Regions from separate parts of the Pseudoalteromonas sp. MBR-15 genome, predicted to be linked through region 1. Evidence: riboswitches for the same ligand, from Rfam matches in the RefSeq annotation. Region 1 holds a riboswitch; the other holds the start of a gene.

Region 1 (16,250 bases):
TTAGCCGGTGTGAAACGCCTCCTCATACCTTTATTTCTGGTAGCGCCATTGGTTTTTATGGTCGTCAAGGCGACAAACATATAGATGAGGAATTTAATGATATATACCCAGAATTCAGCCATGTTCTCTGTCGAGATTGGGAGCATGCAGCCACCAAAGCGCAATCAAGCAAAACCCGTGTTTGCTTGCTGAGAACGGGTGTTGTTCTTGCCAAACAAGGTGGCGCACTGAGTAAAATGTTACCTGCATTCAAGTTTGGTTTTGGTGGGCCTTTAGGGCATGGTCACCAAGGTATGTCTTGGATCCATATTGACGATATGATTCAGCTGATATTATTTGTACTGACCCACGACGACTTGCATGGGCCAATTAATGCCACAGCTCCAAACCCAGTTGACAATAATGAGTTTAGCCAAACATTAGGGACGGTACTTTCGCGCCCCGCCATGCTCAGAATGCCTAGTTGGTTACTTAAGCTGATGATGGGTGAAATGTCAGACTTACTTATCCATGGTCAGTTCGTCATGCCGAATAAATTACTCGCGCACAACTATCGCTTTCATTACCCTGAGCTAAAACCAGCGCTGGAAAGTTTAAAACTGTAAAACATTGATAAGTAAAATTAAATTTTTATAAACCTTTACTGTATGCTGTTATGCAGTAAAGGTTTCCAACTATCATGGCAAACCAGTGACGTACCAAAATATACATGTAGCTACGTCTTCATGGTTAAACTGTGGTTTAGCGTATGAAGCTCATTTGTAACCCATTCTTTGTCTAAGCACTGTTCTAAATTAAGTTCTGCAAATCTTAAAAAATTACGTGCAGCATGAGATAAATGCCGATCTGTCCGAACAACAAAATACCAATGACTTGCCAGCTGAACATCAACAACATTAAGCATACAAAAGCTTTTATCGTGTGCTGGCAAAACATGACGAGACACAACACCTAATCCCATTCCAGAACCGACGGCAACCCTAATAGCCTCATTACTTGCCATTTGCACGGTGTCACTAAGTACAAAGCCACGGCTTTGTAACTCACTTTCGAATAACATGCGTGTCGCCGAACCAGGCTCACGCAATAAAAAGCGCTCAGTCATTAAATCATGCAGTGTTACGTGTGAAGATTTAGCCAGTGGGTGATTCATCGGCGCGATAAACACTAAGGGATTTTGTAAAAAACGCCCTGCTTTCGCGTGCTCAAGCGACGGTGGATGACTAAATACATAAATATCATCTTCACCTCTTTCAAACCGAGCCAATACTTCGGCCCTGTTTCCTATTTCTAACGGAAGCTCTACATGCGGGTGTAAATTACTGTATGGCCCTAATAGTTTTGGCAGGATGTATTGCGCTGTATTTACAATCGCTATTTTGCAACGTCCCCGCTCACCGCCTCTCAATTCAACCAAATAATCTTGATAATCGTCAAAATGACCAAACACTTGCTGACAAGTTTGAAATAAAGCAAACCCCGCTTCGGTAATATGAATACGCTGCTGGTTAACCACAATGAGAGGCTCGTTTACAGTTTCTTGCAGTCGCTTTATTTGCTGCGATACTGTTGGCTGCGTTAAATGTAATTGCCTTGCCGTTTCACTAATTGAACGTGTTTTAACTACACACATAAACACTTCTAATAGCCGAAAAGAAATATGTCGTAAGTCCACAACCCCACCTCATAGATAAAAACCTATATGATGGTAGCATTCATTTAATTATTTACTATGTGTTTTTTTATTTAGAATAGCGGCGCTTTTAACTAAGAGGAGAAAAAAGTGCCTGATATTGTTGTCATGTTTTTTGTTTTAGGGTTAGCCGCAGGTTTATTACGATCTGATCTAAAAATTCCGCAAGCAACTTATGAAACTCTCAGCCTATTGTTAATGCTAACAATTGGTTTAAAAGGTGGCATGGTGCTACACGGAAATATACATTGGCAATTATTACCTGAAATGGGATCGGTATTGTTACTCGGAGCGTGTATCCCTCTTCTACTTTACCCCGTGCTCAAACGCTTGCTTAATTTATCGGTCGCAAACAGTGCAAGTATTGCAGCACATTATGGCTCGGTGAGTGCAGGTACATTTGCTGTTGCTTTGGCGTACGCCGAATCAAATTCACTTGTGGTAGGTGCCGAAGTAACCCTGTATCTCGTCATGCTTGAGCTGCCGGCCATTATTGTTGGCTTATTGCTTTATCGCCGACTAGGTAATAAAGCCTCTGCAGGTAACCTATCGCTTAAGGCGCTGTGGCATGAAACCTTAACAAACAAAAGTGTTATTCTGCTTGTGGGTGGCGTTATTATCGGCATGATGTATGGTACACAACAAGGCAGCCAAGTTACGAGCTTACTAACCAATAGCTTTAAAGTTGTATTAGCCTTATTTTTACTTGAAATGGGTCTTATGGCAGCACAAACATTACGCCCTATTCCATGGCATCATTGGCGCTTAGCGTTGTTTGCACTTATTACACCCAACTTATTAGGTGCGATTGGTGTTGGAGTTGGCACCGCATTGCAGCTTGAGCTTGGCTCAATCGTAATTTTAGGAAGCTTAGTTGCTAGCGCATCTTACATTGCAGCACCTGCAGCGATTAAAGCAGCAATCCCCGATGCAGATATTGGCTTAGCCATGTTAAGCTCGCTTGGGATAACCTTTCCGTTTAATGTATTAGTCGGTATAGGTTTGTATCATCATATGGCATTACTAATCTCATAAAAAAGTGAATTTAAACATCACTTTATGAATGCGATTTGGACTAAAGTCGTTTAATATAAAGAAAAAATGTGCAAGGACTTGCTATATGTTTGATCAATCTCTCAGCACAGAGCAACAGCATGTGAGTAACATTTTTAAGCGCTTATGTGCTGAATACAATGTGCAAAATAATGCAGAACTTGAGCACCATTTATCATTACAAAGCGGATTTAGTGAGCACTGTATTTTCAGTGCCACCATCCCTTATTCATTAATTGATAAAACGAGTAAAGCAACACACGTGAGTTTTGACTATTTACTTAATGGTCAAAATCAACACACGGTGCAATTAAGTAATGACCAATTAAAAGCGATTAAGAACGGCATTATCAAAAGTATCAAAAAAATGTCTATGGCTGGCTTAATTAAGGGTGAAAATCACAATCAAGAAACACTGGGTGAGCTGGCAGAAATTCATGTAGAACAGATTGAAAACGAGTTAAAAATACAAAGCCAAGTTAAATAACTTGGCTTTTTTTAATTCTTGCCTTTGTACAACTCATTATAGATATCGGCAATATTATTTTGTTTATCATAGTAGCGCTGCAATTCGCCCAGCGATAAATCTTTTAACGCATCATCAGTAAAATCTATTGGTTCGGCAAATTTAAAGTTGGCTACATTTGGCGACTCGCCTAGTAAAGCCGCAATTTCACTTTTTAAAGCTTCGGCTTTATTAAATAATTTGAGCGCTTTATTTATATCGGTTTCATTTTCAGCCTGAATGGTACACCAAACGACTTCAACCGATTTGCTTCTTATTTGATCTTCAAATATGTTTTTACGCGCAATTAGCCATGTACTTGCTATAAGCAAGATAGCTAAAACGGCAATTGCACTGTAAATTAGTTCAAGCATCACGTTCCCTCGGTAAACTAAATGTTACTATACACCCAAACTTGGTTCGTAATACATCAGGAAAAAGCATTATAAATGATAGTACGAGGCTGATATATAAGAAATATCTGATTCGCGCCCAATCTCTAGTGTGGCCAACTTGGACTCACCAAAAATTTTAACTTCGTTTTAAGCAAACTGGGGAAAAGCATCACCACAGCTAAAGCAATACTAATGTAAAGGACGACAAAACTGTAAATGTAATGAATATAGGCGTGCTCGGCTTGGATAAACAGTACGACAAGTTTGAACCATAAGATGATGTGAGCTAATGCGAGTAGTAAAGTTAATTTCATTATACAAAAAAATAATTCACCAAATACATAACTAAACGTTGTATGTAATTTATACAAAACAATCATACTTAAAACATTTATCGCCGCTAACGCGAGGTAAATATTTTGAGCAAACTCCCCACTGCCACCATCAGATATGAAAAGTAAAACCTTTTCCATAAGGAGTGAAGTAATTAAGTATTTTGATGAGACTACCGCAATTGAGAGGAAATCGCTAAAATGCTCTTTATGTTTATAAGCTCGGTAAAAAGAATTTATTAGAGCTACTGTATAACAAAGCGCAATGATCACTTGAATTGAAAAAACTTCGTGCACTGCTGTAGCCACAAGTAATTCATTGTATAAATCAACTAGATATTGCATGACACATCCTATTAAAGATGCGCACAATCATAATCCTATAGATAGAAAAAAACCAGCATTTGAGCTGGCTTTCTCTTATAAGTGCTTAGTTTTCTTTCTTTTTTGGTACTAATATAACGATTCCACCCGAACCTTGTAAGTTTTCTTTTTTTGGTGGAACCAAAATAACGATACCACCAGAACCCTGTAGCTTTGTAGTATCAAAACTTGTTGCTGGTGCTGCGTCGAATGCTAAAGTAGATAGTAATAGGGCTGATAAAGTCATTTTTTTGTTCCTTCATTGTTAAAGATGCTGTTTCTTAGCAAGTACTGCGCCACTTATATTGCTATTTTAGTAACACAACACTCTTAATCTCTATATAAGCATAAAAAACAATCAATAGGCTATTTTTTGTTCTACCCTTGTTGGTAAAATAGACATTCCCTAACACCTTTACGCTTTGCTCTATAAACTAATAAGGCTCTATGCCATAATTCTGTTAACTAATAAATTTAATGGTAAGCGCACATACGCTTAGCAAGGTTTAATGCATGGCATATCAAGAACAACAGCAACCAACAATTTACTGGCATGACTACGAGACCTTTGGCGCCAGTCCGCAAAAAGACCGCCCGAGTCAATTTGCTGGCATACGTACCGATCTTGATTTAAATATTATTGGTGAGCCGCTCATTGAATATTGTAAGCCCGCGGCAGACTATTTACCGCACCCAGAGGCGTGTTTAATAACCGGCATTACACCACAAATAGCCATGCAAAAAGGACTGCCTGAAGCCGAATTTATAGCAAAAATTCATGCCGAGTTTAGTCAGCCTAACACCTGTGTAGCTGGCTATAACAGTATTCGCTTTGACGATGAAGTAACACGTTACAGTCTATATCGTAATTTTTATGACCCTTACGAGCGAGAGTATAAAAACAATAATAGCCGTTGGGATATTATTGACCTTGTTCGTGCTTGTTATGCGTTGCGACCAGAAGGTATTGAGTGGCCATTAAAAGATGATGGCACACCCAGCTTTAAACTTGAGCATTTAACTGTTGCTAACGGCATAGAACATGCCGCAGCTCACGACGCGTTAAGTGATGTTACTGCAACCATTGCGCTTGCAAAGCTTATAAAAGAAAAACAACCCAAGCTGTATCAATTCTTTTTTGGTTTACGCTCTAAAAAAGCGCTGGCTGATTTAGTTGATGTGTTCAACATGACACCGCTGGTACATACTTCATCACGCATACCGGCAAGCCAAGGCTGTACTAGCTGGATAGCGCCGATGAGTTTTCATCCAGTAAACAAAAACGCCATCATCTGCTTTAATTTAACAGATGATCCGCAGGTGTTATTAGATTTATCGGTTGAAGAGTTACGGACACGCCTTTACACCAAACACACCGACCTTGGCGAAAACGAGGCCCCTGTCGGCTTAAAACTAGTTCACTTAAATAAGTGCCCTATTCTTGCGCCCGCTAAAACACTATTACCAGAAAATGCCGCACGCCTAGGGATAGACCGCGAAAAGTGTTTGCAAAACCTTGCTATATTAAAAGCCAATACTGAACTTCGCGACAAAGTAACCGAAGTATTTAACGAACAACGTGACTACGGTGAAACACATAACCCTGACTATCAACTTTATGATGGCTTTACGAGCCATGCCGATAAAGCCAAATTTGCCATTATTCGCGATGCAAGCCCTGAGCAACTGGCCACAATGCAGTTAGATTTTGAAGACAAAAAGTTTAATACCTTGTTGTTTAGATACCGTGCTCGCAACTGGCCACACACCTTAAGCCAAGACGAACTTGCACAGTGGCGTATGTATTGCCAAAATAAATTAATGCACGGCGATGACAGTCCTTCTATTAGTGCACACGATTTTATGATTACGCTCGAAAATTTAGCTCATGAGCACGACGATAATGAAAAAAATCTGCACATTTTAAAAGCACTGTATAACTACGCACAAAGTATGTAATATAACCATCAATTACCATGCTTTTTGTGAAAATGGCACCTTATAAGATTAAACCGTTTATACAAAAAGCAATGCTCTAACATTATATAAATAAAGGAATATTTATGAAAAAAAGTATGCATTTTACCCTATTTGTCATTTTATTCATTGGCATAAGCCATGCCTACTCTTTTGAATCCAAAATGGATTTCGAAACTTACATACGCGCTTGTATATATAAACCTGATGCTAGCTATATGGGTCAGTGTAATGAGAGGGGAATAGATTACGAGAAGATTGATACAACACTTTATTCTGAAAATAATGATTCAATCTCATTTTCTACAAATGTCATTAAATCTAGGTCAGTTATATTTAAACAGTTCCACCATGACTTTATAATTAATTGTAATGCTTGCTCAGCACCAACAAGTGTTTCTGATACTTTTAGTGCCTTCACTCGCTTTAAAAAAGCTTTTGAATCAAGTGCATTACATAGCGCATTTACTTCCACAGTTGTAACCAGAAATAACCGCAATACCTCAGAGCCAAGTGTGCAAAACAATGGAACAAGTTTCAGTGAAGACTTCAAAAACTTTGCAAGCGGAACTATAGATTTCAAAGATGTATTTGCATCCTTGTTTGATAGTGGAGACCAAAATATCGTCTTAGTAAAAGACAGTCGCGGCGAACCTTTTGCACTAATAGAGATAAAAAATGGCAAATATAGCTTAGTCGCAGATTTAACGAAAACAGTTAAGAACTCAGATGGTTCAACACTCTTCAATGCAAACCTAAGTACCAGTAATACACAACCTTTTGTAGATATTGTCTATGGGGGCTCACTTAATATAGGCACTCATTGTAAAATTGCCTTTACGAGGGCTGAAAATGAGCAAAGATTAGTCTCGCAAGTTAGCTGCTATTAAAATAGTTTTTATAAGAGTTCACATGTGCCTAGCAATGCTAGGCACTATTTATGACCAATACCCCATTACTTTTTATGCAATGCCTCAATACGTGCTAATAAACTAGATGTGTCGTATCGGCCGCCGCCTAAGGCTTGTACATCGGCATAATACTGGTCAACTGTTGCCGTCATAGGCAACGTTGCGCCGTTCGCTTTTGCCTCATCAAGAGCAATGCCTAAATCTTTACGCATCCAATCGACTGCAAAGCCAAATTCGTACTCACCTGCCCACATTGTTTTGTAGCGGTTTTCCATTTGCCATGAACCTGCGGCACCTTTAGAAATTGTTTCAATTACTTTTTCACCATCAAGACCAGCTTGTTTAGCAAAATGAAGTCCTTCTGCTAAGCCCTGCACTACACCGGCAATACAAATTTGGTTCACCATTTTGCAAAGCTGCCCTGAACCTACTTCACCTAATAGTTGGCTAAAACGACTAAAAGCAGCCATGACAGGTTGCACAACACCAAAGTCAGCCTCTGCGCCACCCACCATCACAGTGAGAACACCATTCTCTGCACCAGCCTGACCACCAGACACAGGGGCATCTAAAAACGCAATACCTTGTTGCTTAGCTTTAGCACCCACTTCACGAGCGACTTCTGCTGAGGTCGTTGTATGGTCAACTAAATAGCTACCGGCTTGCATGCTAGCCAGTACACCATTTTCGCCGTACACCACTGAGCGTAAATCATCGTCGTTACCAACACACATAAACACAATGTCAGCGTCTTTTGCCGCTTCTTTTGGCGTTTCGCTGTAGTGACCTTGATATTCTGATACCCACTTTTGTGCTTTTGCTGTTGTGCGGTTATAAACAGTCACGTGATGACCTGCGTTAGCAAGATGACCCGCCATAGGGTAACCCATGACACCTAATCCGATGAAGGCGACTTTCATTGACATAAAACTGACCTATTTGAGTGATAAATTAGTAACAATTTCATTATCTCAATCGAATAACTAAAAAGCGAATGAAAAAGCGTTCATTAATTTTAAGTAAGTTAAAAACACACAGGTAAAACATGGATAGTATATATCGTTTTAATGCCCAGCTTGCGTCTGGTGAAAATTTTAGCCTTGCGTCGCTACAAGGCAAAACCACTCTTATTGTTAACATTGCCAGTAAATGTAATTTTTCGATGCAAATGGCAAGTCTCGAAAAACTTTACAACACATATAAAGACCATAATTTTACTGTGCTGGGTTTTGCCTGTAACCAATTTGGTCATAATGAGCCACTCGAAGGTGGAGAATTATTAGCGTATTACCAGCAACACTTTAATGTAAGCTTTCCTCTTTTTAATAAAGTGCTCGTTAATGGGCCTGAGGCGCATCCGTTATTTAATTATTTAAAATGCCATACACGTGGAATTGCGCAAAACCGCGCAATTAAATGGAATTTCACCAAATTTCTTATAAACTCAGAAGGTCAACTCATTGCACGGTACGCCCCGCGTACCAAACCTGAAACCCTCAAAATGGTGATAGAGAGTAATTTAAATGATAAAGCTGGCCTTATTCAGTGCGCAAAAATATGAGAAACCCTTCTTTGACAATAACTCAACTAATTACAGTGAGTCTGTTTCTCTGAGCTTCATTGAGCAATCACTGAATATAACAACCGCACCATTAAGCAAAGGTTTTGATGCTGTATGCGTGTTTGTTAACGATACCGTCGATAAACACGTCATTTCTGCTTTAGCGAACGATGGTGTTAAAGCCATTTTATTACGCTGTGCTGGCTTTAATAATGTTGACCTTGAAGCCGCCAAAGAGCATGGAATAAAGGTTTGCCGCGTACCCGCTTACAGCCCAGAAGCAGTTGCAGAGCATTGTATTGCGCTCATGTTGACACTTAATCGCAAAACACATAAAGCATTTAATCGCGTTCGCGAAGGCAACTTTGATTTAAATGGCTTACTCGGCTTTAACCTATTTAAAAAAACCATTGGCATTATCGGCTGTGGTAAAATTGGCTTAGCACTGGTAAATATTTTAAATGGTTTTGGCGCTAACGTTTTAGTGTGTGATCCTAAAGTAAAAGCAGGGCCATTTACGCTATGTGACTTAGATACCCTACTCACGCAAAGTGATGTCATTTCTTTGCACTGTCCACTAAATGAGCATACCCATCACTTAATTAATGAAGCTGCATTTGAAAAAATGAAAGAAGGTGTCATGTTAATCAACACCTCACGCGGTGCGCTACTAGACAGTAAAGCCTGTATCAATGCGCTAAAATCAAAAAAAATTGGCTATCTGGGGCTTGATGTTTACGAACAAGAATCAGAACTGTTCTTTAAAGATCACCGTGAAGAAATTATGCAAGATGACATTTTTTCTCGCTTAGTCAGTTTCCCAAACGTACTTGTTACAGGGCACCAAGGTTTTTTCACTCAAGAAGCCCTTAACGAAATAGCTTGCACCACACTGCAAAGTGCTAATGAGTTAAGCCAAGGCTTGCCACTGACTAATGAAGTTATTTAAATGCGCTTAATTCTATGCGCTTAAAATAGTTCTATGCGCTTAACTCTATGCGCTTAAAATAACTCTATGCGCTTAAAATAGCTCTATGCACTTAAACAATAAGGGCGTAAGGTTTGCGCCCTACGCCTTTTAAACAAGTGACTTTCGAATTAAGCTGATAGTTTTATTTCAACAGCGCCACATTCACGAACACTGCGGTCATCAGTAACGGACACACAAAACGAATGTACTGAGCGAACCAATAATGTGAGCCACTCGCCACTTGGTGTAATTTGTTACCACGTTTCCATAACCAACCTACAGTAATGAAATAAAACAGCCCCATCAGCGGTAATTGGTATTGTGTTAATACCATAATCACTAAGCCAAATAACCAATCAAAGTTAAGAATGATCAAAGATGAAGCAACAAACACAACTAAGGTTACAAATAACGTGGCTTGTTTACGCTCAATGCTGTGATTTTCAACTAAAAATGCGACAGGAATTTCAGTTGATGAAATAGTTGAGGTCACCGATGCAATCGACATCAACACAAAAAACAACAAGCCAACCAGTAAGCCTACTTGCCCCATAGTGCTAAAAAGCTCAGGTAATATTGCAAAAATTAATTGCCCCTCACCGACTAGCTTACCATTACTGAATACCTCAACGCCGTTGTGCTGAGCAACAAAAATGGCAGGAATAATTAATAACCCTGCTAAAAATGCCACACCCGTATCAAGCAATGCAACCGTGCCTGTTAGTTTTGGTAAGTTGGCGTCTGGCTTTAAATATGAGCCATATACCATCATACACCCCACACCTAACGACAATGAAAAGAACGCTTGCCCCATCGCGGCAATAATTAAGTTTGCATCGAAAATTTGACTAAAATCAGGCACTAAATAAGCAGCAAAGCCATCCATTGCGCCATCAAGGGTGGCAATATAAGCAATTAAAGCCACCAGCAACACTAACAATAGTGGCATTAAGCGGCGTGACCAGGTCTCGATACCCGATTTAACCCCTTTTAAAATAATACTGGCTGTTAAGATAAGCATGAGTGGCGTAAACACAAAATTGCGCGCCATTGAATCACTGTGTAAAAAGTCACTGAGCTTAGCTAAACCAAAAAAGCTAGCGATTGGTTCTAGCGCATATGCGAGCATCCAGCCTGCAACAATCGAATAAAAACTTAGCATCACAATGGCGCCAAAAAGGCCTATGTAACCCGCTGCGGCACCGACTTTTGGCGAGGTATCTTGCCATGCACTTGATAACGCTTTAACAGGATTTGCTTGCGCTTGATGACCTAAATACAGTTCGGTGTACAAGGCTGGAAGCGCTAATAAGAAAATAACAATAAAATAAACAAGTAAAAATGCACCGCCGCCATGGTTTGCCGCTTGCGTTGGGAAACCCCAAATATTACCTAAACCTACTGCCGCACCAGAAGCGGCGAGAACAAAACCAATACGACTTTGGAAGCCGTCACGAACTTGTGCCATACATCTACATTTCTGTTATTATTTTTCCTCATTAAACCATAATTACAGTCAACTGCGTAAACAATTTGCGTTTGTGTGTGCCTGCAACCGTGCATTTGCTGTAAAAATAAACAAATCTAATTCTGAGTATATGCGAAAGCCGCAAACCATGAGCAGTCACTATTTTTCTAACACTTTAAAAATTGATTCAGCAGTAAGTTCTGCTGATAAACAGATCGTACTTGTGGATGCTTCACATATCGATATTAGTGCCCTGCCGGTTAGTAAATTACTCAGCCAGTTTGAGCAAAGCGTACTTACAAAGCGCAAAGTACAAGCGGCAAAACAAGAGTACATTGCCACGAGGTTAACACTTAAGTATTTATTAAAACTCAGCGTTCCAGCATTTAAAAACACACCTCTTTGCGACATTTCAAGCCAATTTGATGACTCAGACAGCAAGCTTAAACTACACACGCCTGAGGGTGAGCCCATTTGGGCCTGTTTATCGCATTCGCGTGGTTTTATCGGCGCAGCACTCAACCCTGAGCAACATAAATTTGGTTTCGATATTGAACACTGCACAAAAACACGCCCCTTTGTAAAACTTGCCAAACACTTTTATCACCCAGAGGAAGTCAACCTAATTAGCGCCTTTAACGATATAAACGAGCAAGCTGGGTGTTTTTTTAGAATTTGGACACTCAAAGAAGCGTTGGCCAAAGCAACTGCACAGCCTATCGCTAAGCTCTTGAGCCCAAATGTGTTTGAGGAAATTGAAAAACATAGCTTGACCGCATCAAGCCGAACCGTAAATGATTTTGATATTAGCGTGGTGGTACAAAAAAGCACTGACTGGCAGTGCTCTTTTATGACATTTGACGACTTACGCCGCGTTTTGGCTTTCTAATAAACGACTATGAATAGCTTGAACAACAAGGTCAGACTCACTCTGCTCAACTAAAAAGCACAGGTTATGTTTACTTGCACCATGACAGATTAAGCGAATATTAAAATCACTCAATACCTGCATTAAGTTAGTTTCTTGCTGACGCAATTGAATTTCTGAACCAATTAATGCCACCAGCGTTAAGTTATTCTCAACCGATACATGACAAAATTCAGAGAGTTTATCTAAACAGGCTTGATCAAGCTCTGGGCGTGATGCGTTAGGTGCGTTATCTAAGGTAATTGCCACACTGATTTCAGAGGTTGTTACTAAATCAACCGAGATATTAAACTCACTTAAAATAGTGAAAACACGCGCTAAGAAACCACTGGCTAAAAGCATTTCTGGGCTTTTAACCGTTAAAAGAATTTGGTTTTTACGCTGTGTGACTGCTCGAATACCAGGCTGCTCTGACTTTTCTTTTTCAATCCATGTGCCCCCTAATTGCGGTTCACGGCTTGAGCCAACAAACACGCTAATATGGCTGCGACTTGCCGGTAAAATAGTCGCGGGGTGCAATACTTTTGCCCCAAATGTTGCCATTTCAGCTGCTTCGTCAAAGCTTAGTCGAGCAATAGGCGTGGCTTTTACACATAAACGCGGATCTGTACTGAAAATACCCACTACATCAGTCCAAATATGCACACTTTTAGCGTTAATTGCTTCTGCAAGCAATGCCGCGCTGTAGTCAGAACCACCACGGCCTAACGTGGTTGTTTGGTTGTGCTCATCACTGCCAATAAAGCCTTGGGTTACCACAACTTGTTCTGCTAATAAGGGCACTAAATGTTTTTGTGCTGCCGCGGCTGTTGCAGCAATGTTTGGGGTAGCTTTTGCAAATTGACTATCTGTTTTTAAGACTTTACGCACATCAAATCGCACAGCATCTAAGCCCTGACCACGCAGTACTTGAGTAAATAAATAAGATGACAAGCGCTCACCATAGCTCAGCAGTTCATCTTGCTCAGCGGCCGATTTAGCCCCTGCTGCTGCAAGCGTTTGAAATGCTTTTAAGGTTTCATCAAAGCCATGAGCTAAATCGGCATCCAGCGACAGCTCAGCTAAAATATTTTCTTGAATAGCAATAACACCTGTGATGTGTTCATCGCGCTGTGCTGCGCTTAAATCACCTTTACACAGTGCAACTAAATGATTGGTTACGCCCGCACTTGCACTCACTGCAACAACGCGTACTTGATTATCTGCACAGACAATTTCTGCACAACGACTCATGGCGTCAAAGTTAGCTACACTGGTGCCACCAAATTTTGCAACTACATAATCTGATTTCGAGTTGGCGGCTAATTGGGTATTCATGTCGTCTCCTTTTGTGGGTAACAATCCACATTAATTCAAGAAGAACTCGGCAAGGGGTGCTTTGATAAAAAAGAGTAGTCCACTGCCAGAAGCTCTCCACCTAGTTTGGTGACAGTTTTGAGGATTCAGCCCCATAAACCGAAAAATAACCGCGACGACCGATTACTTTCCTCGGCGAGTACTTCCCTCTTTAATGGTCATTGGCAATCGTCACCTCACATTAAATACCTAAGTATCGCACCTCTTCTGAATGTTAAGTTAACACCTGGTTAAAATAACAAAGCCTGCTATAAAAAGCAGGCTTTGAAACTTATCGTTTAGACGTCTAGCTGTCAAGTATTAAATAAAACTTCCCGCTAGGTATGAGCCATAATAACCCGTTGTATAAGCTATTAATAAATACAGCGACATTTTTAAATAACTCATAAACGTTAATGCTTTTACTTTACTCATTGCGATAATACCCGCTGCAGAGCCGATAATAAGCATTGAGCCTCCGACACCTGTTGCATAGGTAAACGATAACCATTGCTGAGGGCTCATGACAATATCGGCTTTCAGTAATGCAGCCGTTAGCGGCACGTTATCAACCGCAGCCGACAACAAGCCCATTAAGTAGTTTGCATACTCAGGCGCCATAAGCTCATATAAGTGCGTAAATTTAGACAGCATACCCACTTCTTTAAGCGCACCTACGAGTAGCAATACACCCACGAAGAATAAGAGCGTGTCGTATTCAATTTCACGAATATAATCAATAATTTTTTTGTTAACGTCTTTCTTGCGCATTAAAAATTGCGCCACTAAAAACATTAACGACAAACCAAATAAAAAGGTTAATAGTGGTGGCACACTATAAAGCACACTGAGTGTTAGGGTTGCGATAATCGTCGAGAAAAAGATCACCGCAATGGTGATGTCGGTCTTTTCTATGCGGCGGGCAGCTTGTTTTTCGAATACGACATTCCCTGACATCCCCGTAGATAGCATAACAGCCAATAGCGCCACACTTGCAAGTGAAGGCACAATAAGCAATAACAAGTTACCGATGGTGACTTTCTCATCAAGGAAAATCATTAAGGTCGTTACATCACCCGTAATAAGTGATACCCCACCAGAGTTCACACTGAATACAATGAGGGTCGCGTATTTTATTAATTTTTTTGGATCAAGCTTTAGCGACATCACTACTGCAAGCGAAATTAATGTTGCTGTGATATTGTCGGAAATAGAAGAAAACAAAAACGCAAAACCACCAATCAAAAACATCAGCTTTCGTTCGCTGATTTGATTTGGCATAATTTTGTGAACAATATTTTGAATAAACCCTTTCGAGTTTAAATAAGCGACAAAGGTCATAGCAGCCATTAGGAATAACCACAAAGTAGCAATTTCTAAAATATTGTGATCAAGTTGATGTTGTATAGTTTCTGGGCTTTGCCCATGAATTGGAGAGATAAACAAGATAATCCAGCATAAAGTGCCAAAAAAAAGCGTCGTTTTGGCCTTGTTTACATGGATAATATCCTCTATAACGATAAGCAAAAATGCCACCGCTATCAGGGTTAGGATAAGTGGGGTTACCATGGTGTTTGAACAACCTTTATAAAAATGTAAAAATTGTAAGTCGAGTGTTTCGGCGCGGATTCTAGCAGCATCTAAGTCATAAAACTATTCTCAATTACATAAATTACTACTAAACGCTAACACCAAAATTTTGATTTACTGGAGCCGTATGATCCCAGCTAAAAAGTTATTAAATACCCTTACAGAGCATTGGGGGGTGTTAGAACTCTTATTTAAACGTTTTAAGATGGCTGATTTCAGCTTAAAAGACGTACAAAATGCGATAAAACAAAAACAGCCAAGCTGGTCAAATGAACGCATTTATAAAGAAACAAATCGTTTATTGAATCAAGATATTATTATTCCACTGGCAAAATCTTCGCAATTAGAAATCAACCGCGCAATTGCTGACTTTGCAACCTTTTTATTGCAAGAAGAACATTTGGGTTTAGCACAAGAGATCAACGTATTAGTCGATGACTTAGCACGCTTGGGCAACCGCTTAGCAAAAGCCGGAGAAATTGAAGATTACGACGAGCTGCGTCGCTTTAGCCGAATTATGGATGATCGGGTTCGCAAAATAATGAAACTGTTTAGCCATAACGAAAACGCTATTTTAAATATTGTTGAACAAGCTAAAGCTAATAACGCAGTACAATCGCTCCAAAAACGCTATCAAGCTGTTATAGAAGCATTTGACGAATACATAGAGCCAATGCTTGAAATGGTTGATATACGCGGCGATTTCCATGCTTGTTTTAACACCATTGAAACGCAAATAAGCCTTCAGATTGAACAAATTGATCGGCTCGGAAAATCATACCAAGACAAACGCATGCTTGAGCAACTTCGAACGCGTATTTTAGAAATGCATTTAGTGGGTCGCGAAAGCCTGCGTAAAAGTGCTGATATGCTAATGCCACTGCGTGAAGAGCTGCGCCGTAATAACTTAATCACCCGCCAAGCAGCGAAAGTACTTGGGCTTGTGCGTAAAAATGGCGTTGATAACATGCTGAGCGCCGTGCAACCTAATTTTGTTTCTGATTCACAACGCTTTTCACTTGGTCAACAACGCCATATTATCGCCTATATGGCAGGTTTAGTTGACTTTGAGCACGATGAATACGAGCTACCAGAGCATCAAGATGTGCCGGCGTACCAAAGCCCTAATATCCCCGATTACAACGATGTAAAATCACAGTTTAAAAAGC
Region 2 (16,250 bases), on a different contig from region 1:
TAATACCACGGCAATCATTATCATTAGTAATGCTTTAAAACCTGTGATTTTATCCATTAGCTTTTCAGTTTCGGACTGCGAGGTTTGTTCTGCCACCTCACCCGCTTTATCTAAAATGTCACGAAGCGCCGAAAAGGACTGTTCTGCCATTTGATTTTGAGACGCACTGGTTGCGCTATTAATATAGGCTGTCGATGCCGAATACCATGCATCAAAAGCACTATTAAAATTACGAAACTGTGCTAACACTTCTGGATAAGGTGACATGTAAGATAAATATTGTTCAAAGCGTTCTTGCACTTGGTCAGCATTTTCTTGATGTTCCGCTAGAAAAGACTGATCACCTTTATCCATTGTCACTAAGTGCAACTCTGCCACTTTCGCTTGATACAAATCTCGATCTGCATTCACGATAACTGACACCGCATTTAAAAATCGCTCCGATTGCGTATCTATGGCTTCTTTTTGTAAGTTAATTAAATAACTGTAGCCAGCTATTAATATAATAATAGCGACCCCAAGCAACACAATGGGCAGTGAACTTTTGACACGAATACTCTGTAACTTCATACGTTTTCCTAATTCAAATTCGAAACCAGCTCATTCCTTAAGATCTTAGTAGAAAAATAGTAAAAGTGTGCGAAATTAAAAATACAAAATGAGGCGATTTAATTAAGGCGGCTATTACAACCTGAAAATTGAATACGTATGCAGATCACTCGTATTAGCAGGCAAGTCAATTTATGCTTAAAGCTTATAGGAACATATACGACAACAATCCATATTCTGCATCGCCAAGGAATAATAATGAAATATACAGCCTTACTACTCGCTGCCTTCTCAGGGACGTGTTTAGCACACACTACCACGGTCAGTTCGCCTGATGGGCAAATTAAAGTCACGATTTCTGATGAACAACACACCCCTAGCTATGAAATCAGCTTTGCGGGAAAGCAAGTTATTGCACACTCTGCTTTAGGACTTGTTTTTAAACAACAACCTGCAATGAGTGAAGGCTATAAAATTAGCAGCCAAACGACTAATTCTGTAAAAAGCAGCTGGGAACAACCTTGGGGTGAACGCCAAACGGTAGTTGATAACCACAACGAAGTTGCTGTCACCTTTAAAAAGCCACAACCCCAAGGTGGCACCTTTACTGTGCGTTTTCGTGCCTTTAATGATGGGGTCGGTTTTCGCTACGAACTACCGAATCAATCAGGTTTTGAAGATGTAGAGATCACCAAAGAGCTCACTGAATTTGCAATCACCGATTCAGCCAATGCAACTGCATGGTGGATACCTGCTCGCGGTTGGAATCGATACGAATATGTTTATAACACCACGCCTGTTCACAAAGCTCCTTTAGTACACACTCCGTTTACTATTAAAAACAAAGAAGGTGTTCATATCAGCATCCACGAAGCTGCGCTGGTCGATTACGCGGGTATGGTATTAAACCAACGCCGTGATGGTACTTTCCAAGCTGACTTAACACCGTGGTCCGATGGGGTTGCCGTTAAGAAACATGGCGCATTCAACACGCCGTGGCGTACTATTCAAATTGGGGATGAAGCAGTTGATTTAATTAACTCTGACATCATTCTCAACCTTAATGAACCAAATAAACTCGGTGATGTATCTTGGGTTAAGCCCGGTAAATATGTGGGTATTTGGTGGGGTATGCATATTAATGAAAATACGTGGGGAAGTGGAAAAATTCACGGCGCAACGACCGCAAACACCAAATACTATATGGACTTTGCCGCACAATATGGCTTTGATGGTGTACTTGTCGAGGGATGGAACATTGGTTGGGATGGCGACTGGTTCTATAACGGTGATGTATTTAGTTTTACCAAACCCTATGACGACTTTGATATTGCAGAGCTTACTCGCTACTCCAAAGAGAAAGGTGTACAGCTAATTGGTCATCACGAAACCTCGGGGAATGTCACTAATTATCGTAACCAAATGGAAGATGCCTTTGCACTGTATGAAAAATCAAACGTAAGCCAAGTAAAAACGGGCTATGTTGCAGACGGTGGCAATATTAAACGTATTGATGAAAATGGCATAGTGCGTAAAGAGTGGCACGATGGTCAATTCATGGTGAATGAATACCTTTATAACGTGAAACTTGCAGCAAAGCACAAAATCAGCATCAACACTCACGAACCCATTAAAGATACTGGCTTACGCCGCACTTATCCAAACTGGATTGCACGTGAAGGCGCGCGAGGCCAAGAGTTTAATGCTTGGGGCACACCGCCTAATCCACCGGAGCATATTCCAATGCTTGCCTTCACACGTATGTTAGCGGGACCAATGGATTTCACCCCTGGTATTTTTGATATGGGGTTCAATGGGTTGGGTGCTGATAGTAATCGTCCACAAACAACACTTGCAAAGCAACTGGCGTTATACGTAGTACTGTACAGCCCTATTCAAATGGCTGCTGACTTACCACGCAATTACTTAGCAAAACCGGATGCGTTCCAATTTATTCAAGATGTGCCTACAGATTGGCAACACAGTATTGCGCTGCAAGGTGAAGTAGGTGATTACGTTGTCTTTGCACGCAAAGAGCGTAAACGCGATCACTATTCAGGCAATGACTGGTACCTAGGTGCAGTCACTGATGAAAATGCACGTACACTGCAAGTTAAACTCGACTTTTTAGAGAAAGGTAAACGCTTTGAGGCGCAAATTTACCGTGATGGCGATAAAGCTGAATGGGTTAACAATCCCTACGACTTAAAAGTAGAGAAACGCATTGTGTCTGCAAGCGATAAACTCACTTTAAAACTTGCCACAAGTGGTGGTGTCGCGATTCGTTTTAAAGCGCTGTAAAAGAAAGTCACAAGAAAATGATGCTACAACCATATTGTAGCATCATGTTTAAAGGTATTAATTTATTTTTAATAACTGATCAAACAAATCGAACACCTGATCAAGCTCTTCAATTGTGTTGTAATGCATACAACCAATACGCACTACACCCCCCGTGTCTAATACACCTAATTGCTTGCATAAACCTTGTGCATAAAAGTTGCCATCCCATACACAAATGTGATGTTTACCTAAAAATTCAGATACAACACGCGGTTCAATGCCTTCAAAGATTAATGCAAAGGTTGGAGTACGCATTGATAAGCGCGCAACGTCATTAATACCAAACAATTTAATACGTGAGTAATCGGCTAAGCGAGTTAAGAAATGCTTACTGAGCGTCATTTCATGTTGTTTAGTAATAGCAAAAGCAGCCGCTAATTTTTCTCGGCGCGAATGACTATCATCCAACTCGCTAATAGCAGCAATGTAATCAACGGCAGCAATTAAGCCAGCTAAAGCTTCAAAGCTTTGTGTCCCCGTCTCCCAACGGCCTGGGATGACGTCTTTCGCGGGTTCTACTTTATACGGGGTGAAACCTTCTAAATGCTCACGCTTACCGTATACAAGACCCAAATGAGGACCAAAAAACTTATAGGCAGAGCATGCTAAAAAGTCACAATCAAGTGCTTGAACATCAATCAGCTCATGCGGTGCAAAGTGAACTGCATCCACGTATACAAGGGCACCAACAGCATGGGCAAGCTCGACAACACGTTTAATATCGTTAATTGAACCAGTGGTGTTTGATGCATATGTCACGGCAACGAGTTTTGTCTTACTTGATAATAAACTCTCAAAATGAGCCATATCTAAGCTACAATCGGCTTCGTTAATTAAAGCCGTTTTAACTAATGTGCCTTTATCTTCAGCTGCTTGCTGCCAAGAGGATACATTTGAGTAGTGATCTGCGTTAGTGACAATAATTTCATCATCAGCAGTCCAATCTCGAGAAATCGCACGGCTAAAGCTAAACGTGAGGCTTGTCATGTTAGCACCAAACACGATTTGCTCTTTAGAAGGCGCATTCAGTAAGTCTGCCGCTGCTTGGCGAGCATCGGCCATTAGCTCAACAGTTTTATCACTTGAGAAAAAAGCACCGCCTAGGTTTGAGTTGAAATAACCTAAATACGCACTCATGGCACTTAAAACAGACTGCGGTACTTGTGAGCCACCGGGACCATCTAAGAAAACTGGCGATGTACCAGCCACATTTTGCATTAATGCCGGAAATTGACGACGTAATTGCGTTAAGTTCATCGTATTTTCCTTACGCAGTTAGCACGAAGCAATCAAGGTAACCCTCTTTGCTTGCATCTAATTTATTCATTGGTGTTGCGTTGTGCCACACTTCACGGTCATTAATGAGTGCGAACATGCCGTCTTTAATTTCCATTTTAAAGCAAGGCTCAGCTTGTTGATTCTCGTAAACAAGTAGCTCACCGCCTTCGAGGTTTTCATGTGATACACCACAGACACATACATGGTCGAAACCATCTTGGTGAACCCCTTCAGGTGCAGCAGGTGTGTCACTGTCGATCGCAAGCATTCTAAATTGATGAATTTCAATATCACGGTCAGCACTGATGCCGGTCATTTCACGGAATTGATTAACAATTTGCTTCATGCCATCACTGGCTAATAAGCTGTCTTCAAGATTCTCATAGGTACGCTCTACATTCCCTTGAAACGTATTGATTGAATCATCTTGAACAAATGCTTTTGTTGGTTGTAATTTTAATTCGCCATCAACCACTTTAATTACCGAATAGCGACGTTTACGAAATGCACCATCTGCGTATGGGTTAGCGGGTAAATTAGCAAAAGAAGGCTTTACTGCGTCAATATGTGATTGGCTTACAAAACGAAGTTGTAAAAGATTCTGGTTGTTTAATGTAGTCATAAAGATCTCGCCTTAATACGTTGAGAATATTGACGAGGATTTTAATGCAATTGATGAGGAAATTTTGCGTTTTTATGTAAACACAACCAGTCTATTGTTTAATTTTAAGATCGTTTTCATTCTTATTTTAGAAGTTTAATCTAAAAAAATAAAAAGTGCTGAAATACACCGTTTAAGCTTAGGGTACCTATTTCAAACCGCTAAATAACAAGACAATGTAAAGTTGATAAAAAGCCACAGCGAACCGTGGCTTTTAGTTTACTCAATAAGTTATGGTCGTCGTATCTGAGACACTTACAAATTCACTCGCGTAATCTGCTTATCGGAATGTACAGTCTCATTAAAAAAGTGAATCACCGAGTATTAATAGCTCCATTGTAAGCCTAATGCAAACGATACATTACTGTATTCAACTTCAGGTACACGAAGGCGTTGACCGTTTTCTAGATTCTTGGTCACAATATCACGTGACTTATACTGAGCATCGATTCCACCAATCAATGCGATATGAGACAGTACTTGATATCGCATTCCTACCCGCCCCATAACACCCCAACCATTAAAGCTATCAGTGAGTGTCGAGGTTTCAAATTGCGTATTCTGAATCTCAGAATACATAGGTGTACTTAATTCAGTTTCAATATACCAACTATATTTATTAAAACTCTTTTGCAAGCGACTATCGTAACGCGCTCCTATGGTCAGCAAGATCCCCATTTGATCTTCAGAAACCGAAATAACCGGACGTAACTGCAAAGCATAATCCTGCTGCTCTCCTGTATTATTACCTGAATTCATACCGGGTAATGTAAATCGCGCGGGATTATTTGGATCATCTGATAATGCGATTAATGCTTCGTCGAATGCTGTTGCACCGGGTTGTACAAATGCAAAATTCGAACGCGTGAAACTAGAAGTAAAAAACTTTGTCCCTAGTGTAAATTGCACTGTTTGAGAAAAATTATACGCCCCCTTAAAACCAATTTCATTCGCTTTCGTTTTAAATGCATTTTCTTGAATAGCACCAAAGTCATCCATGTACCACGTCTCAGTTTCAATTTCTGTGGATATTGTTGCAGCACTTTCAATATAAAAGCCCCAGTTATCATCGATACCTGTGTATGAAATTTGCCGTACGGCAGGGTTTGTTACATCAATAGATTGATTAAGTTTCCCAAAGCCTGCAACATCATTTAAAGTTTCGCTGTAGCTAATTGTTTCGAAACCTACTCTAACTTCACTAAAAGAGGGGTTAACTGCCAATACAGAACTACTAAATGGGAGTAGAAAAAGGAGTGCTTTCATTATTCAGTTCCTTGAAATACAGAGTCTGCGTCGCCAAGAAATAGATGCAGCCCTTCCTTGGTTACACTTTTAAACATTAAGTTACACTAATTAACTTTTTACATTAATTAGTGTAGACAAACGTATTAGCATTTCAAATAAAACTGAACAAAAAGTTAATAAAAAAAGCCCGCATATATAATGCGGGCCTTTTACAGTAAAACTCAATTAGTTACTTATTACACAGCTTGCTGAACAATTACTTGATCTGCCTTTTTAGTGTATTGAGGCATACGGTGGAAGTTCAGGTAGCGATAAGTATCAGCTGCTGTTGCGTTGATCTTATCTGCGTACTCTTGATATTCAGCCGGTGTAGGCAGTTTACCTAGAATTGCAGCAACCGCTGCAAGCTCTGCTGATGCTAAGAATACGTTTGCGCCAGTACCAAGACGGTTAGGGAAGTTACGAGTAGACGTAGACACAACTGTCGCCTTATCAGCAACGCGTGCTTGGTTACCCATACATAATGAACACCCTGGAGTTTCAATACGTGCACCTACACGACCAAAGATACCGTAGTAACCTTCGTCAGTAAGCTGATCTTTATCCATCTTCGTTGGAGGTGCAACCCATAACTGAGTTGGAATACGACCGCTGAAGCCATCAAGAAGTTTACCCGCAGCACGGAAGTGACCAATGTTAGTCATACAAGAACCGATGAATACTTCGTCGATTTTCTCGCCTGTAACGTCAGACAGTAAACGTGCGTCATCTGGGTCATTTGGCGCACAAAGAATAGGTTCTTTGATTTCAGCTAGGTCGATTTCAAGTACGTGTTTGTACTCTGCATCGGCATCCGCTTCCATAAGCTCTGGGTTCGCTAACCACTCTTGCATTGCATTAATACGACGTTCGATAGTACGAACATCACCGTAACCTTCAGAGATCATCCACTTAAGCATGACAATGTTTGACTCAAGGTATTCAGCGATAGATTCTTTAGAAAGTTTAACGGTACAACCTGCCGCTGAACGCTCAGCTGACGCATCAGAAAGCTCAAATGCTTGCTCAACTGTTAAGTGCTCAACACCTTCGATTTCTAGTACACGACCAGAGAATTCGTTGATTTTACCTTTCTTCTCAACAGTTAGAAGACCTTCTTTAATACCGTAGTAAGGGATAGCATGTACTAGGTCACGTAATGTGATACCTGGCTGCATTTCACCTTTGAAGCGTACTAAGATTGACTCAGGCATATCAAGTGGCATTACACCTGTTGCAGCTGCGAATGCTACCGCACCCGAACCTGCTGGGAATGAAATACCTAGAGGGAAACGCGTATGCGAGTCACCACCCGTACCTACGGTGTCTGGTAATAACATACGGTTTAACCATGAGTGGATTACACCGTCGCCTGGACGAAGTGATACACCGCCACGGTTCATGATGAAATCAGGAAGCGTATGATGAGTGTTTACATCGATTGGCTTAGGGTATGCTGATGTATGACAGAAAGACTGCATTGTTAAATCTGCAGAGAAACCTAAACATGCTAAATCTTTAAGTTCGTCACGTGTCATAGGACCTGTTGTATCTTGCGAACCAACGGTAGTCATTTTCGGCTCACAGTATTGACCAGGACGTACGCCAGGCATGTTACATGCTTTACCAACCATTTTCTGTGCAAGCGTAAAGCCTTTGCCAGAGTCAGTAACAAGAGCAGGTTTGCGGAAGATATCTTCTGCTTCTAGACCTAGAGATGCACGCGCTTTGTCTGTTAGACCACGACCGATAATAAGTGGAATACGGCCACCAGCACGCACTTCGTCAAGAATTACGTCTGATTTTAAAGAGAACGTTGAGATAACTTCATCAGTACCGTGACGCTTAACCACACCTTCGTAAGGGAAGATATCGATTTGGTCACCCATGTTTAGTTCATCAACAGGTAATTCGATTGGTAATGCACCAGAATCTTCCATCGTGTTGAAGAAAATAGGCGCGATTTTACCGCCTAGACATACACCACCAACACGCTTGTTAGGTACGTGAGGGATATCATCACCCATGAACCAAAGCACTGAGTTAGTTGCAGATTTACGCGATGAACCCGTACCAACTACATCACCAACATACGCGAGCGGTAACCCTTTCGTTTTAAGCTCTTCTAGTTGTGAAATTGGACCAACTTCACCAGGCTTGTCTGGGTTGATACCGTCACGCTCGTTTTTAAGCATAGCTAAAGCGTGCAGTGGGATATCTGGACGAGACCATGCATCAGGTGCAGGTGAAAGATCATCAGTGTTTGTCTCACCCGTTACTTTGAAAACAGTAACAGAGATTTTTTCAGCAACGGCTGGTTTATTTACAAACCATTCTGCATTTGCCCAAGACTCGATAACTTGTTTCGCGAATTCGTTACCAGCCTTCGCTTTTTCTTCTACGTCGTAGAAAGCATCGAACATTAATAATGTGTTTGATAAACCTTTAACGATAATTGGCGCTAACGCTTCGTCGTCTAAAAGTTCAATCATAGGTGCGATGTTGTAACCACCTAACATAGTACCTAATAGCTCTGCCGCTTTTTCTTTTGATACTAATGGTGAGCTTGTTTCACCTTTTGCTACTGCCGCTAAAAAGCCAGCTTTGATGTATGCAGCATCGTCTACGCCTGGTGGTACACGATTAACAAGAAGATCAACGATAAACTCTTCTTCACCTGCAGGTGGGTTTTTAATTAGTTCAATAAGATCAGCCGTTTGCTGAGCATCTAGTGGCGCTGGTACGATACCTAACGCGGCACGTTCTTCTACGTGTTTACGATATTCTTGTAGCACAATATTGCCCTCTTGGTGACGTGAGAGTACTCGGTAGTATTAAACTAAATACAATCATTACCCAGTACTTATAGTATTCTGACGGTTAATTATAAAGCTTTTAAGTATAGATGAAAATCCATGCTGCGGTTAGGCACTTTATATTCACTATAAATAACATGAATAGTGGTAGAAAAAAAAGCTATTCAAATGAATATTTATTAACTAAGAATCATTCCTATCTGCTTTAGCGGTCATTAACAGTGCGTTTAACCCTATTCGCTTTATTAAGCGCATTATTTAAAGGCAAGAAAATCTCGATAATAACAAGACAAAATTTTGTCTTTTAGCTGCTTTTAGCAATTGCTTTTGCATCGCTCTACCAGCTCAATCAATGCAGTCGTAAATCAGACATTTTTAACGCAGGTAGCGACTGGTTTAATCACTCAAAATAATTGGTATTAACGCAGCTAGCGACAAATTTAGCACCTCACAATAGTTAAGCGTTATTGTGAACTGGGGTAGGTATTTTTGCAGATTGGCTTAACGACTTATCCTTATGAGCACACTATTTTAACCATAAAAAAACCCAGCACTTGGCTGGGTTTTTAAAATTAGTCGCAAAGGTTAATTATTAACGCTCTACTTTTACACGCTCAATAACGCTTACGTGTGCTTCTACACGACGGTTTTCAGCATGTGCTTCAGCTGTATTAGCTGGGTTTTTAAGGCGCTCTTCACCTAAACCAACAGTCGTTAGACGCTCTGCATCGATACCATCTTCAATAAGTTTCTTAGCAACGGCATCAGCACGTTTCTTAGATAACCACTTGTTGTAGTCAGCTTTACCTACAGATGAAGTGTGACCTTCAAGTAGTACTTTAGTGCCTGGGTGCTCTTTTAAGAAAGCAGCAGCTTTAGCGATGTCATCTAAGTACTGTTGAGACACTTTAGATGTGTTGTTAGGGAACGTGATTAGTAAGCTCTTCGTTACTTCACGGTCTTCATATAATGTACAACCCGTGCCGTCAACTGCATCAGTCATCGGTGTGTTAGCACATTGGTCGTCAGCATCAGGGATGTTATCACCATCGCTGTCTACAGGCTCAACAGCAACAGGAACAACTGTTGGAGCTGGCTCAACTGGCTCAGCTGAAGATTCTTGAGCACCAAAAATGTAGCTTAAGCCTAATTTAGCGCCTACATCTGTATAACCACGGTCAAGACCTTGGTATAGAGACGTTTCAGCGTTAAATGCGAAATTGTCAGTGAAGTAATGTTGGTAACCAGCACCTAGGTTAGCGAACATTAGGTCTTCGTCAACTGCATCAAGGTTTTTCAAACCGAAGATACCGTAGAATGGGCCACCACCGAAGTGATATAAACCATCGATACCGTAACGCTTACCGCTTTCTGAACCGCTCATAGTCGTGCCGTCGTTCAGAGCTACGCTGTAATCAAAATCCATATCAGCATACTCAAGACGAGCGCTCCAGTAATCGCTGAAGCGATAACCTAGCTCTAAACCCCAACCTGTAGAGTCATCAACATCTAGGCCACCTGGCGCGAAATCGCGAACATTTTCCCAAGACGCATCATAGTAGTCGCCAAATGCACCGATATAAAAACCTTGTTTTTCGGCTGCGAAGCTTGATGCACTAGTTGCAGCTAATGCTAAAGCAATAGTAAGTGATTTTAATTTCATTGTTTCCTTCCCATTTTCACAATTAAAATTGTAGCTAAGTCATCCCAGCTCAATCAGTTTAAACAGAGTAGTCGACTAATAGTTAATCAAAACTTAACACACTCGGTACAGAACAAATATCTTGCCGAGTAATTTCAGTCAATTACCCATAATAATAGGTTATCTAAATAACTTTGCATAACAATGCCTTTAGATCGCTTTGTTAAAATCAGACAAAAGCTGCTTTTTCCGCCTAATTTACTGACCTCAAAACCGATTAAAGTCCATTCCCAATTACACTATTATATTGGTTATTTTTAAATCAACAAGTTGAAAGCAACTTTATTTGTAAATATTCGTTAAAAAGCAAAACTTTAGTGCTATTTTATTGATATAAATCATATCACTGGCAGCTACCTTGCTCAATCGGCGAACACTTAGATTTTAAAAAATGAGCATTTACAGCTGCAACATATTGTGCAACATCGCCCTTAAGTACCACAAAAAGTCTGGTAATGACTATCCCCATCATGAGGGGGCTGGTACCACGCTGCTAATCGCTCTTCATAGCTATACGGGTTTTCTAAGACTTTCAACAACTCACCTATCGATGAACTCGTGCCCGTTTGCTCATATTCAGTCAAGATCATTTCAATATTATGATTACGTGGAATGACTGCAGGATTAACAGCGCGCATCACTCCGTAACTTTCACCCGAAGTTCTTAACCGCCATTTACAAAGCCATTCTTTTAAACTACCCGGGAGCGGGAAATCTGTTCGTAATGATTCTGTCAGCGCATTAAATGTGTTCGTGTAATCAAGTTTATGTTGTTTCATCAAAGTGAGTAACTCTGAAACTAATGCTTGATCGCCTGCTTGCTCGCCATCTAAACCTAACTTTAGTCGCCACATGGTATCAAATGCCGTGTTAAACTTAGCAGCAAAGCCATTTATAACCGCTGATAATTCACTGAGCGCACGTTCCTCATCTTTAAAAAGCGGTAATAAGCTTTCTGCAAGACGCGCGCAATTCCAATTTGCAATAGTTGGTTGATTACCAAAAGCATAACGTCCTTGGTGGTCAATAGAGCTAAAAACCGTTTCTAAATCAAACTGATTCATCATTGCACACGGGCCATAATCAATGGTTTCACCACTAATTAATGTGTTATCTGTGTTCATCACACCATGAATAAACCCAATTCGCATCCAGCCCACAACAAGCTCAACCTGCTTATCGATTATCGCCGCTAAAAAGTCTGTAATACGCTGCTCACCTTCACTTTTAATATCAGGAAAATGACAACTAATTGCGTATTCAACTAACTTTTCAAGTCCTTCAATATCACCCTGAGTTGCTAAATATTGAAATGAACCAACACGGATATGGCTATTCGCGACACGCGTTACAACGGCACCGGGTCGTGGGGGTTGTCGGTAAACAGTTTCTCCAGTCGTTACAACAGCAAGGCAACGGGTAGTTGCAATATCTAAGGCCGCCAAGGCTTCACTCATGATATATTCACGTATGGCAGGGCCTAGTGCACAACGACCATCTCCCCCACGCGAAAAAACCGTTGCACCTGCACCTTTTAATTGCAAATCCCATAATGCGCCATGTTTATCTTCAATGGCACCAAGCAAGTGCGCACGACCATCCCCCAAACGCGGCGAAAAATGACCGAATTGATGACCCGAATAGCCAAGCGCTACAGGCTTCACAGCGTTATCTACCTCTGAGCCACTTAAACGTTTTGCTAAAAACTCAGGGTCAGTGCTAATGTCAAACTCGCGGGCTAAATTAGCATTAAATAGCAATAAGTTCGGGTCAGAAACCGCTGTTGGGGTGTCTTCAATTGCTAACAGATCACTAATGTCTGTATATCGGGTGTGCAGTTTCATATTATTCCTTAGGGTGTTGCAATGCCTACTCGGTTATCACCCACTCCATAAGCAACTAATTGACTCAGTGCTTGCAGGCTATAACCACTTTGCTGCTGTAGTTCATTGAAAAAGTTCTGCGCCGCTTGCTGTGATTTTTTGGTCTGCAATCCCCCATCAATGAGCTGATGAGCACGAAGATAACTTTCCACATCTCGCGAGAGCAAAAAGGTATCTTTTGCCATCGCGCGCAACGCATAAGGGCCGGTGTTCCCGCCTAAGCGTGCGCCATGCTTCTTCAAGTAAGCCCATAAACCAATAATGTTGTCGCTGGGCCACTGTGCAATAAATTGGCTAAAGCTTGCATTTTTTTCAGCGACTTCATGGATCATGTAAGCATTTTCAGGGATTGTTTGCACTTTTTTGAAATTGCGAATAATTCGCTCATCCATCGCTTTTTGTTCGAGCATATCAGGTGGCATCATCAATAGTTTTTCGACGCTAAAGTCCCAAAATACTTCACGAAACCCCGCCCATTTATTATTGATTACAGACCAATAGAATCCACTTTGAAATACCTTACGAGTGAACTCCTCCAACCATAAATCATCCGCTATGTTAGCAATATCAGCATCATCGAGCGGGTTTGATAACAGTGCATGTAGCATTTCTTCACTGCCTTTTCTTTTAACGGCTCGTTGATAAATGTCGGTAAACTTTTCCATCATTCTTCCAATTCGTCTGCTTCGTTCTAAGTGTACGTAAAAACGAAGTTATACGTAACCCGATTGCTTAATTGGTCAATAAAAAACAAATCCACCGCCTTGACACCTAGAAGGCTAAAATGCTTTAATCAGCGCCAATACCCTATTTCATTATGTTGGCTTTAACGTTAAAGCGAGCATAAAGGGCTGGAAGAGGTGCGTTATTCAGGTAGCGTATGGGAAGAGCACAGACTCTGTTGATCATACGTGAGGGGAAATTAACGCCGAGAAGTAACACCGTTTGTGAGGTGCTTATTTCGGGCGACTGGGCTGAATCCCAGCGACTGTCACCAACAATAGCAATGCTATTGATAAGTTTGGTGGAGAGCTTCTGGTCTTAGTATAATAAGGCCGTCGCGTCTTTATTATTTTAAGCCCATTCGCTCTTCGAATTATACCTTGTTCGAATGACGACATGCGGCTCCATTCAATTGCTTCCGCACTGACTCTTCGAATACCTTATAAGTTCGTGAGAGATGATCAACAATTTTGATTTAAACGACTATCCATTATGGACAGCGCTAATCACGCCATTTTCTGAATCTGGCGAGGTAGACTACATCGCCCTTGAACAGCTTGTGGCTGAACAACAAGCTGCCAACAATGGTATTTTATTGCTGGGCAGTACCGGTGAAGGGCTTGCTCTTTCACTCAAAGAACAACAAGCCATTGTTGAGCACGTATGCCAGCTAACCCCTAGCGTACCGCTTATGGTTGCCGTTGGTGGTATGAACCTTAAGCAGCAAGTTGCGTGGGTCGAGTACTGCAATCAACTGCCTATTCATGGCTACTTGTTAGGTTCGCCACTGTATGCAAAGCCTGGCGTTATTGGCCAAACTCATTGGTTTGAAAGCTTACTAAATGCGAGTAAACACCCATGTATGCTATACAACGTACCTGGACGCAGTGCTGTTGAGATTTCACCTACCGTCATTAAAAACCTCGCCGATCATAAAAACCTGTGGGCACTTAAAGAAGCCAGTGGTGACATCGGCAAATTTGAAGGCTTTAGAACGGCCTCACCTAAGCTCGCCATTTTTAGTGGTGACGATGCACTGATGCCATATTTTGCGCAAGCGGGTGCTAAAGGCTTAGTGTCAGTGGCGGCGAATGCATGGCCAAGTCAAACTCATGAGTTTGTTAAACGAAGTTTAAGCGGTCAACATCCCAATTTATTCACCGATTGGTCTAGCGCAATTCAAAGCTTATTTGCTGTCGCAAACCCAATTCCCGTAAAAGTACTGATGCACCTGCAAGGTAGAATAAACACCCCGCAATTACGTCCACCGCTGACTCATTTAGAGCTTGAGCATACAGACAGCATCACCCACGCAAACAACACAATTTTATCTTGGAACTAAAAACAGGTTTTATCATGAGCTGGTTAGCATTATTAAATAACTTAGAATCGGGCACAGTACGTGCTGCAACACAAGACGAGAATGGCAACTGGCATGCCAATATTGAAGTAAAACAAGGCATTTTAGAGGCCTTTAAAAATGGCACAAACACGGAGTTTCCTGGTGGATTTGTTGATAAACACAATTTAGCCCCTCAAGGCTTTGCCGCAGATGCAGGTGTGCGTATGGTCCCTGGCGGTAGCAGTGTTCGCCGAGGTGCGCACGTTGCTAAAGGCACGATCATTATGCCACCCGCGTATGTAAACATCGGAGCATTTATTGATGAAGGGACTATGGTCGATAGCCACGCTTTAGTAGGGTCATGTGCACAAGTGGGTAAAAATGTTCACCTGAGCGCAGCGGTTCAGTTAGGTGGCGTACTTGAACCAATTGGTGCCAGTCCTGTGGTTATTGAAGATGATGCATTTATCGGCGCAGGTTGTGTGATTGTAGAGGGCGTTGTTGTTAAAAAAGGCGCAGTGCTTGCACCGGGAGTCCGCTTGTCTGCGACCATTCCAGTCTATGATTGCGTGAACGAGCGCCAATTAGAAAAAGGCGAACCAATCCCTGAGTACGCTATTGTGATCCCAGGTTCTCGCCCTGCTTCCAATGCATGGGCTCGCGAGCAAGGCCTCAGCATGTCATGTGCGCTCATCGTAAAATACCGTGACGAACAAAGTGACGCGTCATTGTTATTAGAAGAGGTTTTACGTTAATGAGCTTTTTGAGCACGCCCATCAAGCAAGCAGTTGAACAAGTTTCAGCGCACCTTGATACGCCATTTTTTATCTATGACCTTGATAAATTAACGACACATTTAAAACAACTCACAGCCCAAACCGATGTGAAACTGTGGTATGCCGTTAAGGCTAATCCCCTGTCTCGCATTATTCAGTGTTTAGACAGTGCGGGGTTTAATTTTGATGTGGCGAGTAGAGGTGAACTTGAGCAAGTACTTGCTCAAGGCATCAATAGCGAGCGCGTGCTCAACACAGGGCCAGCAAAGAGCCCTGCACAAATTAGTCATTTTATTGCGCGAGGTGTGCGTATTTTTGTCGCCGAGAGCATTAACCAAGTCCGTTGGCTAAACGAGCAAGCCACAAAAGCTAACTGCCAACTGCAAGTATTATTGCGTGTACAACTTCGCTGGCCAGACAGCGAAAAGAACCCGCTTGGTGGCGATAGCCTCACTCCTTTTGGCCTTGGTTGTGAAGAGTGGCACGCGCTTAATGTCAATGACTACCCAGCACTTAAGGTTGATGGTTTGCATATTTTTCAGTGGGGCAACATGCTCAGCACTGACAAACTGGCAGCGCTTTGGCGCGCTATGATCCAGCCATTACAGCAACTAGCACGTGCATTACGGATTGAACTTAACATACTCGATTTAGGGGGCGGCTTAGGCATCCCTTATACTCAAGATGCCAGCCGATTAGACTGGTCAGCACTTATCGAGACCCTTGCCAGCATTAAAGCTCAAGCCGGTGTAGCAGAACTTTGGATGGAGTTAGGCCGTTATGCCGTAGGTGAATGTGGTCATTACGCAACACCTGTGGTTGAGCGAAAAGAAAACTATGGCCAACAGCAAGTGATTTTATCGGGCGGGATTAATCACCTGCTTCGTCCT

What was found. A riboswitch is a leader RNA that binds a small molecule or an ion and turns the genes downstream of it on or off. The one in region 1 is predicted to bind lysine.
Region 2: linked by a shared signal. The riboswitch ahead of dapA (4-hydroxy-tetrahydrodipicolinate synthase) and the one ahead of lysC (lysine-sensitive aspartokinase 3) in region 1 are both predicted to bind lysine.

Annotation. Positions count from the first base shown of each region.
Region 1 is NZ_JBRJHH010000002.1:406,684-422,933, forward strand. It holds gene ACSSVW_RS04860 (TIGR01777 family oxidoreductase) at 1-605, shown strand, start outside; gene ACSSVW_RS04865 (LysR family transcriptional regulator) at 716-1,675, opposite strand; gene ACSSVW_RS04870 (sodium-dependent bicarbonate transport family permease) at 1,784-2,728, shown strand; gene ACSSVW_RS04875 (hypothetical protein) at 2,814-3,233, shown strand; gene ACSSVW_RS04880 (hypothetical protein) at 3,245-3,625, opposite strand; gene ACSSVW_RS04885 (hypothetical protein) at 3,751-4,323, opposite strand; gene ACSSVW_RS04890 (hypothetical protein) at 4,409-4,588, opposite strand; gene sbcB (exodeoxyribonuclease I) at 4,855-6,300, shown strand; gene ACSSVW_RS04900 (hypothetical protein) at 6,405-7,208, shown strand; gene ACSSVW_RS04905 (NAD(P)-dependent oxidoreductase) at 7,274-8,155, opposite strand; gene ACSSVW_RS04910 (glutathione peroxidase) at 8,275-8,790, shown strand; gene ACSSVW_RS04915 (2-hydroxyacid dehydrogenase) at 8,756-9,739, shown strand; gene ACSSVW_RS04920 (sodium-dependent transporter) at 9,903-11,228, opposite strand; gene ACSSVW_RS04925 (4'-phosphopantetheinyl transferase family protein) at 11,377-12,117, shown strand; gene lysC (lysine-sensitive aspartokinase 3) at 12,094-13,473, opposite strand; lysine riboswitch at 13,555-13,727, opposite strand; gene nhaD (sodium:proton antiporter NhaD) at 13,813-15,060, opposite strand; gene ACSSVW_RS04940 (hypothetical protein) at 15,209-16,250, shown strand, end outside.
Region 2 is NZ_JBRJHH010000011.1:82,178-98,427, reverse strand. It holds gene ACSSVW_RS15095 (methyl-accepting chemotaxis protein) at 1-570, opposite strand, end outside; gene ACSSVW_RS15090 (glycoside hydrolase family 97 protein) at 808-2,850, shown strand; gene ACSSVW_RS15085 (cysteine desulfurase-like protein) at 2,908-4,149, opposite strand; gene ACSSVW_RS15080 (2OG-Fe dioxygenase family protein) at 4,160-4,792, opposite strand; gene ACSSVW_RS15075 (autotransporter outer membrane beta-barrel domain-containing protein) at 5,156-6,097, opposite strand; gene acnB (bifunctional aconitate hydratase 2/2-methylisocitrate dehydratase) at 6,316-8,913, opposite strand; gene ACSSVW_RS15065 (OmpA family protein) at 9,527-10,597, opposite strand; gene ACSSVW_RS15060 (protein adenylyltransferase SelO) at 11,068-12,480, opposite strand; gene ACSSVW_RS15055 (DNA-3-methyladenine glycosylase I) at 12,489-13,184, opposite strand; lysine riboswitch at 13,367-13,562, shown strand; gene dapA (4-hydroxy-tetrahydrodipicolinate synthase) at 13,700-14,584, shown strand; gene ACSSVW_RS15045 (2,3,4,5-tetrahydropyridine-2,6-dicarboxylate N-succinyltransferase) at 14,599-15,339, shown strand; gene ACSSVW_RS15040 (PLP-dependent decarboxylase) at 15,339-16,250, shown strand, end outside.